Regions from separate parts of the Mesorhizobium sp. M1E.F.Ca.ET.045.02.1.1 genome, predicted to be linked through region 2. Evidence: predicted binding sites of a transcription regulator. Region 2 holds the regulator's gene; the other holds the start of a gene.

Region 1 (4,416 bases), 2.4 Mb from region 2:
CGCCATCGCCACCGGCATCGATGAACACAACAATTACGGTGTCGATTTCATCGACGCTGCGCGCGAGATCACCGCGACGCTTCCTCATGTCCATATTTCGGGCGGCGTGTCGAACCTCTCCTTTTCGTTCCGCGGCAACGAACCGGTGCGCGAGGCCATGCATGCCGTGTTCCTCTACCACGCCATCCAGGCGGGCATGGACATGGGCATCGTCAATGCCGGGCAGCTTGCCGTCTACGACACCATCGACCCGGAACTGCGCGAAGCCTGCGAGGATGTTGTCAACAACCGTGAGCCAAAGGGCGGCGGCACGGCGACCGAGCGCATGCTGGAACTCGCCGGACGCTTCAAGGGCACGGCGGGCAAGGAGGCGCAGGAACGCGTTCTCGCCTGGCGCGACTGGCCGGTCGAGCAGCGCATTTCGCACGCGCTGGTCAATGGCATCACCGAATTCATCGACGCGGACACGGACGACGCGCGGCGCGCCGCCGAGCGGCCGCTGCATGTCATCGAAGGCCCGCTGATGGCGGGCATGAATGTCGTCGGCGACCTGTTCGGCGCCGGCAAGATGTTCCTGCCGCAAGTGGTGAAGTCGGCCCGCGTGATGAAGCAGGCGGTGGCCGGCCTGCTGCCGCACATGGAGGCGGAGAAGCTGGCGAACGCCGCCAGCGGGATCGACAATGGCGAGCGCCAGACCGCCGGCAAGATCCTGATGGCGACGGTAAAGGGCGATGTCCACGACATCGGCAAGAACATCGTCGGCGTGGTCCTTGCCTGCAACAATTATGAGATCATCGATCTTGGCGTCATGGTGCCTGCGGCGAAGATCCTGCAGACGGCGCGTGAGCTAAAGGTCGACGTCATCGGCCTGTCCGGCCTGATCACGCCCTCGCTCGACGAGATGGCGCATATGGCGGCCGAGATGGAACGTGAAGGCTTCGACATTCCGCTGCTGATCGGCGGTGCGACGACCAGCCGCGTGCATACGGCGGTCAAGATCCATCCGCGCTATGCGAAAGGCCAGACGGTGTATGTCGCCGACGCCAGCCGCGCCGTCGGCGTGGTGTCGGCACTGCTGTCGAACGAGGCCAAGGCCGGCTATGTCGAGAACGTTCGCGCGGAGTACAAGAAGGTTGCCGACGCGCATGCGCGCAGCGAAGCCGACAAGCAGCGGCTGCCGCTCGCCAGGGCGCGGGCCAATGCCCACAAGGTCGACTGGACGGGCTACGAGCCGCCAAAACCGTCCTTCCTTGGCCTAAAGGTCTTCGAAGGCTGGGATCTGGCCGAGCTTGCCCGCTATATCGACTGGACGCCATTCTTCCAAACCTGGGAGTTGAAGGGCCGCTATCCCAAAATCCTCGACGACGAGGACCAGGGGCCGGCGGCACGCCAGCTCTTCGAGGACGCCCAGGCGATGCTGGCGAAGATCATCGCGGAAAAATGGTTTGCGCCCAAGGGCGTGATCGGCTTCTGGCCGGCCAATACCGCCGGCGACGATATCAGACTGTTCACGGATGAGGCCCGCTCGCACGAACTGGCGACATTCTTCACGCTGCGCCAGCAGCTGGCCAAGCACGACGGCAAGGCCAATGTCGCATTGTCGGATTTCGTGGCGCCTGTGGACAGCGGCAAGGCCGACTATGTGGGCGGCTTCATAGTCACCGCGGGCATCGAGGAAGTGACGATCGCCGAGCGCTTCGTGCGGGCCAACGACGACTATTCCTCGATCATGGTCAAGGCGCTGGCCGACCGTTTCGCCGAAGCCTTCGCAGAGCGCATGCACGAGAAGGTGCGCAAGGAGTTCTGGGGTTACGCGCCCGATGAGAACCTGGCCCCGGACGACCTGATCGGCGAACCCTATCGCGGCATCCGCCCGGCACCTGGCTATCCGGCGCAACCCGACCATACGGAAAAGGCGACGCTGTTTCGTCTGCTCGACGGCGAACGCAATGCGGCCGTCAGCCTGACCGAAAGCTTCGCCATGTGGCCCGGCTCCTCCGTCTCCGGCATCTACCTGTCGCATCCCGAAAGCTATTATTTCGGCGTCGCTAAGGTCGAGCGCGATCAGGTCGAGGACTATGCGCGGCGCAAGGCCATGCCGCTGGCGGAGGTCGAGCGCTGGCTTGGGCCGATCCTCAACTATGTGCCGGCGCGCTACGCCGAAGCGGCGGAGTAAGTCCCTATTACCGCCAGTCGTCCTTGCCCCTGACCGATCTCGCATTCCTGTGGACCGGTTTGGGCGATCGATGATTTGATCAGGGTGCTTAAGGTGCACGTTCGTCTCGCGGATGGGATAATTGGGAAGTCGGTGCCGGCGCTGCCCCCGCTACGGCAGCGGCGCTTTTCGTCTCCACAAGGACCACTGGGCCAAGGCCTGGGAAGCTGCCGAGATGGCGGAACTGTTTTTGATTACCCCTATCTCGATTTCCACTATTTTGGGGCGCTCGAGAATTAAGTTTGGCACTTCTATCTAACGAGTGCCAACCGGGCTATATATATGGGCGTGGCCGCTATGCCGGCCTCAGAAAGAAGCTTCCATGAAATTCCGGCCACTCCAAGACCGCGTCGTCATCAGGCGCGCGGAAAGTGACACCAAATCCAAGGGCCGCATCATTGTTCCCGACAATGCCAAGGAAAAGCCGCAGGAAGGCGAAGTCATCGCCGTCGGCCAGGGCGCACGCGACGAAGACGGCGCGCTGGTCGAGCTCAAGGTCAAGGCGGGCCACCTGATCCTGTTCGGCAAATGCTCGGGCACCGAGGTCAAGATCGACGGCGATGACCTTCTGATCATGAAGAAAGCCGACATCATGGGCATCATCTTCAACAAGACCGTGGCTGCCAAGAGGGCAGCCTGACGTGCGCGCCGCGCGTATTCACCGGACGCGCATAGGACGCTCCCGATTCTGAGTCTCCGGGCGACGCCGTCGGCGTCTTGCCGTCCCAACCGAACTGGAAAAATCATGCCCCCCAAGGAAATCAAATTCTCCACCGATGCCCGCGACCGCATGCTGCGCGGCGTCGAGCTTCTCAACAGCGCCGTCAAGGTGACACTAGGCCCCAAGGGCCGCAATGTCGTCATCGACAAGGCCTATGGCGCGCCACGCATCACCAAGGACGGCGTCGCCGTCGCCAAGGAAATCGAGCTTGCCGACAAGTTCGAGAACATGGGCGCGCAAATGGTGCGCGAAGTGGCCTCGAAGACCAACGACCTTGCCGGTGACGGCACAACCACCGCCACGGTGCTGGCCGCATCGATCCTGCGCGAAGGCGCCAAGCTCGTCGCCGCCGGCATGAACCCGATGGACCTGAAGCGTGGCATCGACCAGGCCGTTACCGCGGTGGTCAAGGAAGTCCAGGCGCGGTCCAAGAAGGTCAAATCGGCCGGTGAGATCGCGCAGGTCGGCACCATCGCCGCCAATGGCGATGCCACCGTCGGCGACATGATCGCCAAGGCGATGGACAAGGTCGGCAACGACGGCGTCATCACCGTCGAGGAAGCAAAGACCGCCGAGACCGAACTCGACGTCGTCGAAGGCATGCAGTTCGACCGCGGCTATCTCTCGCCCTATTTCGTCACCAATGCCGAGAAGATGCGCGCCGAGCTGGAGGACGCCTACGTCCTCATCCATGAAAAGAAGCTCGGCAATCTGCAAACGCTGCTGCCGATCCTCGAAGCCGTGGTGCAAAGTGGCAAGCCATTGTTGATCATCGCCGAGGATGTCGAGGGCGAGGCGCTGGCGACGCTCGTCGTCAACAAGCTGCGCGGCGGCCTCAAGGTCGCGGCCGTCAAGGCGCCTGGCTTCGGCGATCGCCGCAAGGCGATGCTGGAAGACATCGCCGTGCTCACCGCCGGCCAGATGATTTCCGAGGATCTCGGCATCAAACTGGAGAACATTGCCATTGACATGCTCGGCCGCGCCAAGCGCGTGCTGATCGAGAAGGACACGACCACGATCATAGACGGCGCCGGCACCAAGGCGACCATTCAGGCGCGCATACAGCAGATCAAAAGTCAGATCGAGGAAACCACTTCCGACTACGACAAGGAAAAGCTGCAGGAGCGACTGGCGAAGCTCGCCGGCGGCGTTGCAGTCATTCGCGTCGGCGGCGCCACCGAGTCCGAAGTCAAGGAAAAGAAGGATCGCATCGACGACGCGCTGAATGCTACGCGTGCCGCTGTGGAAGAAGGCATCGTTGCAGGCGGTGGCGTGGCGCTCTTGCGCGCCAGATCGGCGCTTGCCGGCTTGAATGGCGCCAATGCCGATGTGACGGCGGGTATCTCGATCGTGCTGAGGGCGCTTGAGGCGCCGGTCCGCCAGATCGCAGAAAATGCAGGCGTCGAAGGTTCGATCGTCGTCGGCAAGCTCTCCAAGGGCAAGGACTACAATCAGGGCTTCGACGCCCAGAACGAGATTT
Region 2 (4,416 bases):
GAAGGCGCGGGCGCGGTGCGACAGCGCCGTCGCCTGGCCGGGCTTCCAGCCGTGTTTTTGCTCCGCGCTCATCTCGCCGAAAGTCTTGTCGAAGCCGTTGGGCAGGAACACCGGGTCATAGCCGAAGCCTAGCGTGCCGCGCGGCGGCCAGACCAGCGTGCCCTCCGCCTCGCCCCGGTAATACTCGGCTTCGCCGTCCGGAAAGGCGAGGCAGATGACGGCGACGAAGCGGCCGGTGCGTTGCGCCGGCTCGGTCGCGCCGACCTCCTGCAGCGCCACTTCGGTGCGCTGCATGGCCATGCCGAAATCGCGTGTGCCATCCGGCGTCTCGGCCCAGTTGGCGGTGTAGACTCCCGGCGCGCCGTCGAGCGCGTCGACGCAAAGCCCGGAATCGTCGGACAGCGCCGGCAGCCCGGTGGCCTTGGCCGCGGCATATGCCTTGATATAGGCGTTCTCCTCGAAGGTCGTGCCGGTCTCATCCGGTTCCGGCAGGCCATATTCCTTGGCCGATTTCGCCTCGAAGCCGAACGGCGCCATCAGGTCGGCGAATTCGCGCAGCTTGCCTTCGTTATGGCTGGCGACGACGATCTTCTGTCCGTTGAGAGAATGCATCACAGGCCCCAGATCCTTGGCTCGGCGAACTCGATCGAATTGCCTGAAGGGTCGCGGATATAGATCGAATGTCCGCCCTGCGGCCATTCGAAATCGCTTTCGATGGCGATGTTCTTCGCTGCCAGATGCCTGCGCCACTCGACGATCTCACCGGCCGTCGCCGTGAAGCAGAGATGGCCCTCTCCGGCCGTGCCATGCGGCGGCACCCTCAGCCTGGCGTCAGGCGCCGGCGGGATCTTGGTCGCCTCGGCGTTGAAAAGCAGCAACACGCCGTCGCCGCAGCGGAAGAAGACGTGGCGGCCCTCGACCTTGCCCAGCGGCTCCAGGCCGATGATGTCGCGGTAGAATTGCTCGGCAGCCTGCAAATCTGTGACGTAGAGAGCCGATTCCAGGATCGCAGAGGGCGTCACGAGGCACCCCCCTCTGGCCTCGGGCGTTCGTCGTTCGCAAAGCCAAGCAATTGGCTTTGCGTCCGCTTCGCGGACCACTCCTCACCCCCCGCAAGGGGGGAGATTGGCAGCTCCGCCGTCGGCGTCTCAACGGTGAAGATTGGCGAAACCCGAAGTGCCGCCCGATCTCCCCCCTTGCGGGGGAGATGGCCGGCAGGCCAGAGGGGGGTGCGAAGGATCGCCAACCTCATCAATAACCCTAAGCCACCGCCATCTGCTGCAGGCTCACCAGCCGCGAAATGCCTTTCTTGGCCAGCGTCATCAGCGCGGCAAACTGCTCTTCGGAGAAGGGCTCGCCCTCCGCCGTGCCCTGGATCTCGACGATGCCGCCCTTGCCGGTCATGACGAAATTGGCGTCGGTGCCGGCCGAGGAATCTTCGAGATAGTCGAGGTCGATGACCGGCTGGCCGTCGTGGATGCCGCAGGAAATCGCGGCGACATGGTCTCTCAGCACCTTGGAGACGCTGACCATCTGGCGGGCTTCCATCCAGCGCAGGCAGTCGTAGAGCGCCACCCAACCGCCGGTGATCGAGGCCGTGCGGGTGCCGCCATCGGCCTGGATGACGTCGCAGTCGACGGTGATCTGCTGTTCGCCCAGCGCCTGCAGGTCGACCACGGCGCGCAGCGAGCGGCCGATCAGCCGCTGGATCTCCAGCGTGCGGCCGCCCTGCTTGCCGGTCGACGCCTCGCGCCGCATGCGCTCGCCGGTCGAGCGCGGCAGCATGCCGTATTCGGCCGTCACCCAGCCCTTGCCGGAATTGCGCATCCAGGCCGGCACCTTCTCTTCCAGGCTCGCCGTGCACAGCACATGCGTGTCGCCGAACTTCACCAGGCACGAGCCTTCGGCATGCTTGGACACGCCGCGCTCGAAGGAGATGGCGCGCATTTCGTCGGATTGGCGTTTGGAGGGGCGCATCGAGGCTCTTTCTGTTCTTTTCCCGGATTCGTCGGCGGCTTGTAGACGCATGCGGCGCATGGCGCAAAGGAAAATGGGCCGTTGCACCCGCAGCCGCTAGGTCTATATCTTTCGGTTGGAGGTTTTTCGCCGGAATGAACAAGGCAGTGGATCCCGCTTCGCAGCCGCCCGTGCTTCAGTCACTCGACATGCGCTCGCGCGACATCTTCAGGCGGATCGTCGATTCCTATCTGCGCGACGGCGAGCCGGTCGGCTCGCGCAGCCTGTCGCGCATCCTGCCCTCGTCGCTGTCGCCGGCCACCATCCGCAACGTGATGAGCGACCTCGAGCATCTCGGCCTCATCTATGCGCCGCACATCTCGGCCGGCCGCCTGCCGACCCAGACCGGTCTGCGCTTCTTCGTCGACGCCTTCATGGAGCTCGGTGATCTGTCCGACGAGGAGCGCCGCGCCATCGAGGCGCAGGTTCGCGCATCTGGCTCGGGCGCGACGCTGGAGCATATGCTGACCGAGGCCAGCCAGATGCTGTCCGGCATGTCGCGCGGCGCCGGCCTGGTGCTCGCCGCCAAGAACGAGGTGGCGCTGAAGCATATCGAGTTCATCCAGCTCGAACCCACGAAGGCGCTCGCCGTCCTGGTGTCGCAGAACGGCGACGTCGAGAACCGGGTCGTCGACCTGCCGGCCGGCATCACCATCTCGCAGCTGCACGAGGCCTCCAACTTCCTCAACGCCCATATACGCGGCCGCACGCTGGCCGAGGCGCGCATCGAGGTCGCCCGCATCAAGGACGAGACCAGGGCGGCTCTCGACACGCTGTCGCAGGACCTTGTCGAGAAGGGCCTCGCGGTGTGGGCCGGCGCGGAAAGCGGCCTGCCGGCGCGTCTCATCGTGCGCGGCCGCGCCAACCTCCTGGAGAACGTCACCGCCCAGGCCGACCTCGAACTGCTGCGCCATCTGTTCGAGGATCTGGAGACGCAGGACGGGCTGCTGCAGCTTCTCGACCTTGCCGAGGAAGGCCCTGGCGTGCGCATCTTCATCGGCTCGGAGAACAAGCTGTTTTCGCTGTCCGGCTCGTCGCTCGTGGTCGCGCCCTATCGCGACAAGGACGCGCGCGTCGTCGGCGCGCTTGGCGTCATCGGCCCGACTCGGCTCAACTATGCCCGCATCGTGCCGATGGTCGATTATACGGCCCAATTGGTTTCGCGGATGCTGAGGTAGAAGCCCGCAAGCAGGGATCGCCGCAAGGAGGGTGGAAATGGCGCTGGAATCGTTCAAGGCCCAGATCAGCCTGTTGCTCGAGCAGATGGTGAACCAGCCCGAGGACGAGCACGAAGTGCAGGAGCAGCTGCGCGAGAAGCTCAGGGAGATGCGCGCCATGGGCCTGCCGCTGCCGGCCGACCTGGTCGCGCTGGAAAAGCGGCTCGACGACGATCTGGATGTCGAGGAAAGCTGATCTGCCGGCAATTCCCGTCAATCCGCGTGCCCGCGCTTCTATTTCGGGACGCCTGCCCGATATCTGCTGTCTGTTGCGCTTGATCGAATGACGGAGAACGGCATGATACGGATCGCCGGTCTTGCAGGCATGGCCCTGCTTCTGGCTTCTGGCGCCTTCGCGCAGCAGGCCGACCAGCCCTTGCTGACGGGCCGGAAGGCCTTCGGCGACTGGAAGGCCGACCGTCCAGGGGTGCGGCGTCTCATCAAGCCGGACGATCTCCAGCAGCCAAATGTCGCCGAATCCGCGTCGAACGGCGGCGGTCTCACCGATCGCCCGGAGGATGCGAAGCCGATCCTCCCGCCCGGCTTTTCGGCCGAGTTGGTCGCGTCCGGCATCGACAGCCCGCGTGTCGTGCGCGTGGCGCCGAACGGCGATCTCTTCGTCGCCGACAGCAGGGCGAACCAGATCCGCGTCTACCGACTTGCCGAGGGCAGCGCGAAACCCGCCGAGAAAGCAGTCTTCGCCAAGGGGCTGACGCGGCCCTATGGCATCGCCTTCTATCCGCCGGGCGACAAGCCGCAATGGGTCTATGTCGCCAACAGCAACAGCGTCGTGCGCTTTGCCTATCGCGATGGCGATCTCGAAGCCTCCGGCAAGCCGGAAACCGTCGTCACCAAGATCCCGGCCAGTCATCACTGGACGAGGGACATTACCTTCTCGCCCGACGGCAAGACGCTCTATCTGTCGGTCGGCTCGGGCTCCAACATCGCCGAGGACATGGGCGCCAGCCCGAAAGGCGGCGTCGAAGAATGGGCGAGGTCTCAGCCGCTCGGCGCCACCTGGGGCGCGGAGGAAGGCCGCGCCGACGTGCTCGCTTTCGATCCCGACGGCAAGAACCGCCGGATGGTCGCCACCGGCCTGCGCAACTGCTCGGGCATGACCGTGCAGCCGGCGACGGGCGCGCTCTGGTGCGTCGTCAACGAGCGCGACGAGCTCGGCGACAAC

The links. Region 2 encodes HrcA, which represses chaperone genes, less so after heat shock. Its sites were predicted from a motif close to GTTAGCACTCNCNNNNNGNGAGTGCTAAC; they were not measured.
Region 1: the regulator HrcA is predicted to act here: its motif matches at 2,457-2,485, upstream of EJ070_RS33770 (co-chaperone GroES).

Annotation. Positions count from the first base shown of each region.
Region 1 covers NZ_CP034447.1:6,888,111-6,892,526, reverse strand. Annotated here, with positions in the region: gene metH (methionine synthase) at 1-2,176, shown strand, start outside; cobalamin riboswitch at 2,251-2,539, shown strand; gene EJ070_RS33770 (co-chaperone GroES) at 2,538-2,855, shown strand; gene groL (chaperonin GroEL) at 2,961-4,416, shown strand, end outside.
Region 2 covers NZ_CP034447.1:1,896,792-1,901,207, reverse strand. Annotated here, with positions in the region: gene rdgB (RdgB/HAM1 family non-canonical purine NTP pyrophosphatase) at 1-612, opposite strand, end outside; gene EJ070_RS09005 (VOC family protein) at 612-1,022, opposite strand; gene rph (ribonuclease PH) at 1,261-1,977, opposite strand; gene hrcA (heat-inducible transcriptional repressor HrcA) at 2,112-3,194, shown strand; gene EJ070_RS08985 (hypothetical protein) at 3,232-3,429, shown strand; gene EJ070_RS08980 (sorbosone dehydrogenase family protein) at 3,532-4,416, shown strand, end outside.